Regions from separate parts of the Atopobium sp. oral taxon 416 genome, predicted to be linked through region 1. Evidence: riboswitches for the same ligand, from Rfam matches in the RefSeq annotation. Region 1 holds a riboswitch; the other holds the start of a gene.
The links. Region 1 has a riboswitch for thiamine pyrophosphate ahead of thiC (phosphomethylpyrimidine synthase ThiC). Riboswitches for the same ligand answer to the same signal wherever they lie in the genome.

Region 1 (5,756 bases):
GGCGGGCTTCAGGCGGTCGTCTGCGAAGTTGAAATAGAAGATGCGGTCTCGTGGTACACCAGCAGCGAGAAGACGGTGTATGAGCTGGAACTCGTAGAATGTCTTGCCCGAGCGGCGAACGCCCGTGATGATATGGACAAGATTGAAGAGTGCGGGCTCGGGCAGGCTCGAGATGATGCCCTGACGTGGCCTCACCTTGGGGAATGGGAATTCGAGCGACTCACGTACGAGTGCTCCATAGCCAGGTGTTGTTTCCATGATTCCTCCCGCGCTGTTCCAGATTTCTCTGCTACGTGCTGCTGATGAGCTGGAAGTGCACAGAACTTCTCGCTGTCAATGATAAGTTTAACTCTTAATTTCTCACCAACAACGAGAAGTTATAGATAAAACTTATCTCTGATGACGAGAAGTTCTAACTATATCTTCATTCCATCGGAGAGAAGTATAGGGAAATCTCCCAAGTCCCATTGAGGCCTCTGTAAATGGAGAACGTGCACCTCTCCGGCTCCAGAGAGATGCACGCCAGGTACCAAGAATGGTGAACGCCTCAGCTATGCCTCATAAGCCGTGAGCCACAGATTGGGCGCTTCGCAATGGGCATCATTGGCAGCTGAGAACCAGCGGCCAGCCATATCGTTCTGCTCGACGAGAAGCTTCACGTCGTCGGAGACCGTCGTGTCAGTATCCATAGCAGCAAGGATATCGTCGTAAGTCGTGCTGACATCCTTCTGAGCGATGACTGCGTCGCTCTCGGTTGCGTCGAAGACCATGCTCTCCTTGGTGCTGTTGTCCCAGGCGCCCCACTTGTCGAGTCCGTCGCCATTCGGGCTGCCGGTCTCGAGGAAGTTCTTGAGGTAGGCGTTGAATACCTTTGCCATTGCTTCATATCCAGGCTGGTCGAAGGTATTGGGAATGAGCTTTGCATAGTTGTTCTCGGTGGAGAGCATCGGCACGAAAATGCCGTGGAATGCACCGTAGGTATCAATCTTAACCTGGGAATTGTCGCTGCCGAAGTCGACCTGGCAGACATAGATGTCCTTGTCGTAGGAGCCAGACATCTGCTCGGCAGAGCATTCAGCATTGAAGATGCGGTACATGTCGCAGCCTACTTGATGGCAAATGCCTGGGCAGCCTTGAGCTTGTCTTCTGAGAGCGCGGCCATGGGATCGGACTTCCAGAACGCATCGAAGGCGCTGAACATGCTGAACTCCGTGGAGCCGGTCAACATGATGAGCGGCACAGCGTGATAGGAGGCATTCGCGAAGCCACCCTTGGGAAGCGCGATGTCGTCCTCGTAGAGGTGCGGGAAGACGCTCATGCGGATGGAGGCATTGCCCATAAGGGGTGCAAGCCTCTCGCCGGAGACCGAATAGAGCCAGTCACGCACTGCACTGTCATCAGAGAGGAGCCACTGATAGGCGCTCTCTTCGTCTGCAGCCTTGCCATCCTCCATAGCAAGCGGCACAAGAGCAGCTGCAATCTTTTTCTGGGAAGGCTCGAGCTCTGCTGTCGTCATTCCGCCCGAGAATGCGATGGCCTTGTCGAACTTGCCCTCGAACAGCGGGCTCATGAGCATGGCCATGACATCGCGGCCGCCAGCAGAGAAGCCGGATACCGTGACATTCTCGGGGTCTCCGCCGAATGCCTCGATGTTGCTGCGTACCCAGTCGAGTGCCGCTGCGATGTCGAGGAGCGTGAAGTTGCCGGTATCATTCCCGAGGGCAGGGAGGCAGTTGAATCCGAAGAGGCCCAGGCGGTAGCTCAGCGAGACGTAGACACATGAGTTATTCACGACAAGATCCTTGCCGGGAATCTCCTGCGCATTTCCGGTCTGGTTGTTTCCGCCGTGGATATAGACGAGGACCGGGAGCTTGCTTGCGCCTTCTGTAGCATAGACATCGAGGTTGAGGCAGTCCTCTGTGCCAGTGACCTCGTTGTTCGTATACTGCAGCGCTGGCTGTGCTGGCTGGGTGCAGTCACGCTCTTCCGTCCAGGATTCGGGCTCTTCTGGCGCCTGCCAGCGGAGCTCTCCCTCTGGAGACTTGCCGTAAGGCACGCCGTACCAGATGTTCACGCCGCCCTCGTTCGTGCCCTTGACGGGACCGTATGCAGTCTTTGCGACCAAGCTATCGCTCTTCGCGGCATCTGTCTGATTGGATGAGCCGCTCTGCTGCTGTGTGGTTCCGCAGCCAGCAAGCAGCATCCCCAGTGCTGCTGCCGAAAGGCTGCCTGCTCCGACGAAGCTCCTCCGCGATATCGTTCTCTTGCCCATCTCTGTTTCCTTTCTCCCCTGTATTCCGTTCTTCCGATATCTTTCGCCTGGATGGCCAGACGCTATCGGCATAAAAAACTCCCCGGTGGCATAGCTGCATACATCTGGCATGAGATGTACGAGTAATGCCTCCCGGGGAGTAACAAGCTCGTGTAGAGAGCAATCTATCATCCAAGGCACGATAGCCGGCATAAGAATCCCAACGTCAGCGGCGAGTGGCATCCATTTTGTTTCTGAATGGTATCTGGAATGCGATACAAGCCAGCTTGCCTGTGGTAGGGCGCAGGATGGCAGGTACGACATTGAACCCCAGCAGTGCGCATTCATCTCTCGTTGACGGCAAGGATTCGGGACACAGCGGATGGAGAGAAGTCTTCCGCTATTCTCTATGCCTTGTGCGCCTTCACAGCGAGCATGGTTGGGATATTGAACTCATGAAGCCTGCCCTCGCCGTTCGTGTCATCAGACACATCGTCGATCACGAGGCCGGCATGGAGCATGCCGCCCAGGATCTCTTCGGGAGAATGGGAGAACTGCATGCCGGCATCCTGTGCCGCGAGCTCGTCTGCAAGGGAAGGATCTGCGACGGGGTCGAACGGCAGGCTGTGGATGATGCGCTCTTCTGCTTCATCGACGACGTAGTTGAAGCCACCAAAATCGAAGCCTGCGAGAAAGGCGCCACCCGGTACGAGTACGCGTGTGACTTCTTGGAAGATGGGTGCGCATTCACGCACGTAGCAGAGGCTCACAGGATTCAGGACCATATCGAAGCTTGCGTCCTGAAACGGCAGCGCTTCCGTCATGTCTGTCTTCACGATCTCGATGCTATAGCCTTCACGCTCGGCGACGAGATGCTCGCTTGCAAGCTGTGCCTCCGACTGGTCGAGCACGGTGCATCTGGCTCCTGCGGCAGCAAGAACCGGCATCTGCTGGCCTCCTCCTGCAGCAAGGCCGAGGACTCGTGTCCCTTGAAGAGGCGGGAACCAGCTTCTCGGCACCGGTTTTGTCGGCGTGAGCACGATCTGCCATCTGCCTTCTGTGGCGGCCTTATAGGTTTCATGGTCGATGGGCTTGCCCCATTCCCAGTCCTCGCTGACCCAGCGGTTAATCGTCTCGGCGTTGATGTCCTGATAGCGCTTGGATTCCATGGCTCCTGCGTCCTTCCGTCGGATTTCTCATCGAGTATATCAGCCGCCTCTGCCGTTTTGCTATCTGGCTTTCAGGTGCTACAATCCGGCTTGCAGCTGCAGACGAATTTCTGGAGCATGCAGACATAGAGGGGAGCTGGTGCATAGCCGGCTGAGAGGGGACAGATGGTCCCGACCCTTTGAACCTGATGTGGATAATGCCAACGAAGGGAGCGCCATGACGCAGATGGATGCTGCGCGTGCCGGTACAGTGACCGACGAGATGCACGCGGTAGCAGTGGCAGAACACAGATCCGACGAATTCATCAGAGACAGTGTCGCAAAGGGAACGATCGCGATTCCTGTCAACCCGGCACACAAGAAGCTTCGTCCCTGCGGGGTAGGAGCAGGCCTGCGCACGAAGGTCAACGTGAATCTCGGCATCTCCGGAGACATCCAGAATGCACCGGAGGAGTGGGAGAAGGTAAGGATTGCCGAGCAGTTTGGCGGCGATGCGATCATGGACCTCTCGAACTTCGGCAAGACCCGTCCGTTCCGCAGAGAACTTATAGCCAAGACGCCGCTGATGGTCGGCACGGTGCCCATCTACGACGTGATCGGCTACAAGGACAAGCCGCTCGTCGAACTTACGGCCCAGGACTTCCTGGATGTCGTGGAAGCACATGCAGAAGACGGCGTCGACTTCATGACCATCCATGCAGGCTTCAACCGTTCTGTCCTGAATACGTTGCTCGAGACGAAGCGCCTCACGAATGTCGTGTCGCGCGGAGGATCGCTCCTCTTTGCATGGATGATGACAACAGGGGAGGAGAATCCCTTCTACGAGCACTTCGATGAGGTGCTCGAGATCCTGCATGACCACGACGTGACGATCAGCCTGGGCGATGCGATGCGTGGCGGCTCCACCTACGATGCAACGGATGCCTGCGAGGTGTCGGAGCTTGTCGAGCTCGGCAAGCTCACGACGCGTGCCTGGGAGAAGGGCGTCCAGGTCGTCGTCGAAGGGCCGGGACACATGGCCCTGGATGAGATCCAGGCAAACATGAAGCTCCAGAAGCGTCTCTGCCATGGTGCGCCGTTCTATGTGCTCGGACCCCTCGTGACCGATATCGCACCGGGCTACGACCACATTACGGCTGCCATCGGCGGCGCCGTGGCGGCATCCACTGGTGCTGACTGGCTCTGCTATGTGACGCCGGCAGAGCATCTGAAGCTCCCGAATGCCAAGGAAGTACGCGAAGGCCTCATCGTCACGCGCATCGCAGCGCATGCGGCAGATATCGCGAAGGGCATCCCTGGAGCACGCGACATCGACAACAAGATGAGCGATGCCCGCCGCCGTGTGGACTGGGATGGCATGTTCGAGTGCGCTATCGACCCCGACCGTGCAAAGGAGATCATCGCAAAGGCGCCGCCTGAGGAGGATGGCACCTGCACGATGTGCGGCAAGATGTGCGCTGCCCGTACCGTGAACAGGATCATGGCAGGACTGACGGTCGATCTCGGCTAGAAGCGAAGAGAAGCATAGAAAGCAGCCTGGAGCAGATGGCAGCATCTGCCTTAAGGCTGCATGGAGGAGCATAGTTATGAATACGGAAGGGCTCGGTACCTGTCTCGACAATGTGCGCAAGGCATCGCCCCTTGTGCACTGCATCACGAACTACGTCACGGTGAACGACTGCGCGAATGCGGTCCTCGCAATCGGCGCATCCCCGATCATGAGCGACGAGCCGGACGATGTGGAAGACATCACGTCGATCTGCGCAGGGCTCGACCTCAACATCGGCACCCTGAACCATAGAAGCATCGATGGCATGGACCATGCTGCAGCAAAGGCAGCATCTCTCGGACATGCAATCGTGCTCGACCCTGTCGGTGCCGGTGCTTCGAAGCTCCGCACCGAGACGGCGAAGCATCTCCTCGACACGTACCATCCCCAGCTGGTCCGCGGCAACATGAGCGAGATCCGTGCTCTCGGCGGCGCCTCTGCTTCGACCCGTGGCGTCGATGTGTCTGCTGCCGATGCAGCGACTGAGGAGAACCTCTCCGAGGCAGCAGCATTCGTGGCTGGCCTTGCCAAGGCATGGAAGTGCACGGTCGCCGTCACCGGTGCCATCGATATCGTGAGCGACGGCAAAAGGACCTCAGCTATCAGGAACGGCGTCTCCCTGATGGGACGCATCACGGGCACGGGCTGCATGCTTTCGGCGATGCTTCCGGCCTTCTTGGCAGCAAACGATGATGTGTATGTGGCAAGCGTAGCCGGCATCTCGATGATGGGCATCTGCGGCGAGAAGGCACGCTCCCGTATGGCAGGGGAGGACGGCACCGGATCT
Region 2 (5,756 bases), 340 kb from region 1:
TATGTAAAGAGTTGGGAGCCCTACCAGGGCCGGATCACGAAAGCGCCCACCGCGAAGAGCGCGATGAGTACAACTGCTAAGACCCACTGCCAGATGGGACACACGTCCTCAACAAGCTCGGTGCGCGGGGCCCCTTCGCTGAACCCCTCAGACGTCATCCCCTGCGCCAAATCCCCCGACCAGTTGAGCGCGGTGATAATGAAGCGCAGATAGAGCCGCGGCTGCCAGAGGTGGTACTCATCCCCGCGCAGCATCGCGGAATACATAATCCGCTTGTACTGGTCATGGATGCTCTTCACCAGATTAAAGGAGCCGAGCAAGCCAAACACAAAGGTATTGGAGAGGTGCAAGTGCTGGTGGAGGCTGGTTAAGACCTCCTCTGCCCCTTTTGTCATCGTCACCATCATGCCTAACGCCAGATAGGCATACACACGCGTCCCATAGAGCCAGGCGGTGTGCGGCGCATGATTGACCGCAAAGAACATGAATGAGGACCAGGTACCCAACGCCAACGGAAAGGCCACTGCTAGCGCGATCAGCGCGGTCTTGAGACGTGCACGCATCGCTGCGAGGTAGATGAATCCGAAGGCTATCACAATCAGGTTGAGGATGATTGACTGGGAAAAGCCGATCAGGATCCCCACCCCCAGCATTGACACAAAGAGGACGGAGGCATTGAGCCCCCGCAGCTCAGAGCCCTGCTGTCCCGATCCCATACGGTCCGTGAGACGGTCTGCGCGGTTGTTGCTCATTGCTCCTCCCCCAACAGATTCAGGTGTTGATCCTCAAGCCTGAGCTCGTAGTCACAGGCCTCTGCGACCTGCGCACGCTGATGGGAGGCCACGAGCACCGCAGGCTCCAGAGCCTCAACCGTCTGGCAAAGGAGATTCAGGACCACCCGGACCGAGGCGGCGTCGAGCCCTGCAAAGGGCTCGTCAGCCAGCAAGGTCGGCTGTCCCATAATCAGCATGCTCAAGAGCTGCAGCTTCTTCTGTTGCCCTCCCGAGAGCCGGTACACCACATGTCTCTCAAGTCCGGTGAGACCTAATTCCTCAACGGCGCTGGCGATGCGTTTCTTGTCCCAATACTTAGGCTGCAGCGAGTGCTGTGCAGAGAGGGAAAGCTCGTCTTCCATCGTGAGCGTGACGAACTGATCCTCACTCGACTGAAAGGTCAGCCCTACCTTCATGGCCCACTCCTTGGGCTTAAAGTTCTGGGCATCCTGCCCCTCAAAGGTGAGCGTCCCTGTGTAGTCATGTTGGCAGGAGAGCACTTTGAACAGGGTAGACTTTCCCACCCCGTTGTCTCCGGACAAAAGTCCGACCTGCCCTTTGGGAAGGGTGAAGCGGCTGTCCTTCACAAGGGTCCGCTCCCCCGCCCCATAGCTGAGATCAGACCAGGAGAACAACCCCGATTTCAGGGGATGCGGGGTAACCCTATGCTCCTCACCGGACTTCCCCTCCGGCAGCATGTCGAGCGGCTTCTCGGTGAGCTCGTGGGTTTCCCCGGAAAGCGAAAAGAGCTTAGTCGCAATCCCCCGGTAGCCTTCCAGCTCGTGGTCAGCCAAAAATATGGTCGTGCCTTCCCGTGTCTGTAGCCCTTTTAAAACTTTCAGAATATAGGCACGTCCATGCACGTCTACATTGGCGAAGGGCTCGTCGAGCAGGATGATCTTGGAGCGCATCGCGAGCACGCAAGCGAGCGCCACGCACTGCTGCTCACCACCGGAGAGGGTGGTCACAATGTGCTGAGCCAGGTGCTCCAAATTGAGACGCTTCAGGACTTCCTGTCGACGCTCTGCAACTTCCTCTTTAGGTACCTGCAGGTTCGCGCAAGCAAAGTCGATCTGCTGTGCGACCGTGCGCATACTGAATTGCCGGGCGGGATGCTGGAAGAGCATCGAAACCCGCTGAGCACGCTCAAAAGGCATACAGATCCCGGCCACCTGTCCTTCCAGATAGACGTTGCCGGAGGTGATGGTGCCGCCGTAGCGTGGATAGAGGCCGGCGAGCAACTTCAGCAGCGTCGACTTGCCACTGCCGGAAGGGCCGCTCAGGACTGAGAATTCGCCCAGCGGCACCTCGAAGTTCTGATGGGAAAAGATCAGGATGTCGCGGTAGCGAAAACTCAGGTCTTGTGTTTTAAGGGAAAGCGTCATTTGTCAAGCAAGCCCGTCTTGTTGACAAGTTCGGCGATCTTATAGACCAGCACGCCGGAGAAGAGGCCGATTGAGGCGAAGCGGATGATAAAGAGGGCAATGCACATGCCTACGCCGTACTCCGCATAACCACTTCTCAGCAGGTCCCAAGCGAAAGTGATGATCGTCGTCCACAGGGCACCCCAGAAGAGTCCAGCTTTGTCCCAGTTCCTGTAGCGGCAGGTAGCGAAGCCCAGCTCAGAGCCCAAACCTTGGACTGCTCCGTTGATCAGGTCGCCGACGCCCCAACTCGAGAAGAGAAGCATCTCGACTGCGGCAGCCAGGAACTCACTGATAATTGAGACACCACGGCGCTTGAGCAGGATTCCCGCCAGCGGGCCTGCCATAACCCAGACACCTAAGGTGATATCGTTTGCAAAGGGCTCAAGCGGGGTTGCGGCTAGAAGATAGTAGACATAGCTCCAGAGCTGATAGATGATCCCGAAAAAGATCGCGATGATCGCGAGGAACACCACTTCGCGGATCGTGAACCCTCGTTTTTGTTGGTCGATGGTCTGCACGTTTGATCACTCCCTCTATTGTTCGAGGGGCTGTCAGAATGCATCGGCGGCGTTCAGCAACGCCTGCATCCAAATGGAAGCTCCCTTGCGCTGGTATTGTCCAGATCAGGTTCCATGGGTTTTCTCAGCCACGTTCGTGGCACCCCAGCCTCTCAGTGCACTTTCAGGGATACCAAAGGGTACGCATGCTGTCAATGAGCAGGACACAACGTACAAACGCCCGTTACAATGCAGTGTCCCCCACTTCCTTACGGAAACGGAGGACACAACCTAGCTCAGACTATAGGTAGTTATTAGTGACTACTCCCAGCCTTTGCCGACGGAGCCGAACTCTTCCATAAGCTCCTTGGTGCGGACAACGATAGCCTCTTTTCCCGGCTTTAAGACCTTACGAGGATCGTAGCCCTTCTCGAGCTCGTCCTTCTTCTCCTCATAGTACTTCTTGGTTGCTGCGGAGAAGACAACCTGCAGGTCGGTGTTGACGTTGATCTTGGAGATACCAAGGGAAATTGCCCTCTTGACCTGGTCAACAGGAATGCCGGTGCCGCCATGAAGGACAAGCGGGAGGTCTCCAACTTCCTTCTTGATGTTGCCGAGGACATCAAACTGCAGGCCCTTCCAGTTCTTCGGATACAGGCCGTGGATATTACCGATGCCACAGGCGAGAAAGTCAACGCCGAGATCAGCGATGGTCTTGCACTCTTTCGGGTCTGCGATCTCACCCATGCCGGTGACGCCGTCCTCGGTGCCGCCGATACCGCCGACCTCAGCCTCTACGGAAATGCCCTTCTTATGAGCGATGCCGACGAGCTCCTTGGTGTGCTCGACGTTGATGTCGAAGCTCTTCTCGTGAGAGCCATCATACATGATCGAGGTGAAGCCTGCGTCCATAGCCTCGAAGCATGCCTCATAGTTGCCGTGGTCGAGGTGTAGGGCTACCGGTACCGTGATGTTCATGTTCTTAACGAGGGTATTGACAATGTTGTAAACGACGTTGTAGCCACCCTGATACTTTGCAGCGCCCATGGAGCACTGAACAATCAACGGTGACTGCTCCTCTTCAGCTGCCGTAAGGATTGCCTGAGCCCACTCAAGGTTGTTGGTGTTGAATGCACCCAGACCATAGTGGCCCTTCTCAGCTGACTGAAGCATGTGTGTTGCATTAACGAGCATCTTAAAACCTCCGTCTGACGGTTTTGACAAGCACGTACTCAGCTAAGTATTACACTTTTACCGGATTATTTCACTATCTGAACCAGGCAGAACAGAGATTTTTTCGGCAAACGTGGCCCTCTGCGCCGTTAGATGCCTAAAATGTGTAGAATTGAGTAGAGCAACCGAGCGATCCTTCCGCCTCCATATGCCTGCTTTCAGTATTTCCACACAGATGTGAAGGATCAAAAATCAATCTCTGCGACACACATCAGAGCCATACCTAACTTCTATACTGTAAGATTCGATTTCACCGATATATACGTCTGATACATACTCAAGGGGGAATCTCCTGTGACAGACAGCGATAAGACGCAGTACTTTTCGCCCGAACAAAGAAATGATGCCGCACACTTCAAAGAGGATGCGGACAAAACCGTAGCCGACCCGGACATGGCTAAGCGTGCCCGCGTTGCCACCGAAGGCGAGGCTGACCGAACGGTCGTCGAGCCCGGCATGACAGATAGGCGCGCCCAGCGCGTCCCGACACAGCGGCGCTCAACCTATTTCAAAAAACAAGCCACCACCCGTTTCTATCAGGACGCCGACAATCCTTACTACCAGCCGCAGACCAATCCCTACCAGGCGGTCAGCAACAGCCAGGCGGTTGCGGCGCAGCCTGAGAAAAAGGACAAGGGCATCTTCTCCGATATCTCCTTCGCCCAGGTCCTGGCAACCGGGCTCTCAGCAGTCACCTCAACCCTGCTCTCCGGCCGTATCGGTATCGCAGGCTCACTCATCGGTGTCGGTCTCGGCGCCGGTATCTCTGCGATTGTCACGAGCGTTTACAAGAACATCCTGTCCCGCTCCGCAAGCAAGATCAAAGAGAACCTCTCCAACCACGGCAATGAGCAAGTCCAAGGCGTGATGGATTCCTCCGAACTCGACAACTACGAGATCGGCCCGGACGGCACCCGCATCGCTTCCAAGAAACTCCTGAACAAGGAGAAACAGCGCCAGAGTAAGACGAAGCGCAATATCGCGATCGTCACGACGATCGCGGCTGTCGTCGCGGTTATCATCACGGCTGTCATTATCAACACCGTCACCGCCGGTGAAGGCTTAGGCCAGAAGACCGCGATCCTCAATCCCGCACCGCAGGAGGAGACCACCGGCTCTGGCCTCAACAAGGATACCGGCAATCAGACAGCTGACAGAAGAAACCGTGCGAATGAGAGCGACACCAACGACGAGACCGCCAATGAGAACGCATCCGCAGTCGACCAGGAGAACACAACCGGCACTGATACGGGCACGACCAGTGATACCACCAGTGGCACGACGTCCAGCACCGACAACACGGCATCGGGCAACACCGGCTCAAGCAGCTCCACGGGTGCCACAACCAACAAGAGTGGCTCTACCCCGAACAGCACAAGCGGCAGCTCCCAGAGTAGCACCGGATCGAACAGCAGCTCTACAACGAGTGGAAACACCGGCTCCAACACCTCAGGACAGAGCAGTTCCAGCTCCTCCACGGGCACCAGCGGCACCGGTTCTTCAACCTCCGGTTCACAGAATGGCAACAGCTCTTCGAACAAGGGCAACAACACTTCCTCCTCAGCCGGGAGTGGTTCCTCAAACTCAACAATGAGCAGCACGAATTAACCGGCTCAGGTTCAGAACAAGGGCATTCAGGCAACGGCCTTCACACCTCAGGTGTGGGGGCCGTCACTTTTTGTATATATGTGTGTCTGTTGACACCTGTCCCTGTCGAGTTCATCTATCCTGAGCTCGACAGGAAGCAAGCACCTTACAGATTGCGCAGGGCGTCAATCAGAGCCGTCTTGCTCTCGGTTTCGGCATCCCTCATCTTGACAACCTTT

Region 2: another riboswitch for thiamine pyrophosphate. It lies ahead of J4859_RS06275 (ECF transporter S component); the one in region 1 lies ahead of thiC (phosphomethylpyrimidine synthase ThiC).

The regions. Positions count from the first base shown of each region.
Region 1 is NZ_CP072380.1:809,192-814,947, forward strand. Features, by position in the region: gene J4859_RS04390 (ATP-binding protein) at 1-258, opposite strand, end outside; gene J4859_RS04395 (carboxylesterase family protein) at 552-1,097, opposite strand; gene J4859_RS04400 (carboxylesterase family protein) at 1,106-2,272, opposite strand; gene J4859_RS04405 (class I SAM-dependent methyltransferase) at 2,659-3,420, opposite strand; TPP riboswitch at 3,544-3,649, shown strand; gene thiC (phosphomethylpyrimidine synthase ThiC) at 3,638-4,930, shown strand; gene thiM (hydroxyethylthiazole kinase) at 5,007-5,756, shown strand, end outside.
Region 2 is NZ_CP072380.1:1,149,713-1,155,468, reverse strand. Features, by position in the region: gene J4859_RS06290 (hypothetical protein) at 1-7, shown strand, start outside; gene J4859_RS06285 (energy-coupling factor transporter transmembrane protein EcfT) at 21-752, opposite strand; gene J4859_RS06280 (ATP-binding cassette domain-containing protein) at 749-2,158, opposite strand; gene J4859_RS06275 (ECF transporter S component) at 2,155-2,718, opposite strand; TPP riboswitch at 2,783-2,875, opposite strand; gene fba (class II fructose-1,6-bisphosphate aldolase) at 3,019-3,891, opposite strand; gene J4859_RS06265 (hypothetical protein) at 4,225-5,538, shown strand; gene dapD (2,3,4,5-tetrahydropyridine-2,6-dicarboxylate N-acetyltransferase) at 5,684-5,756, opposite strand, start outside.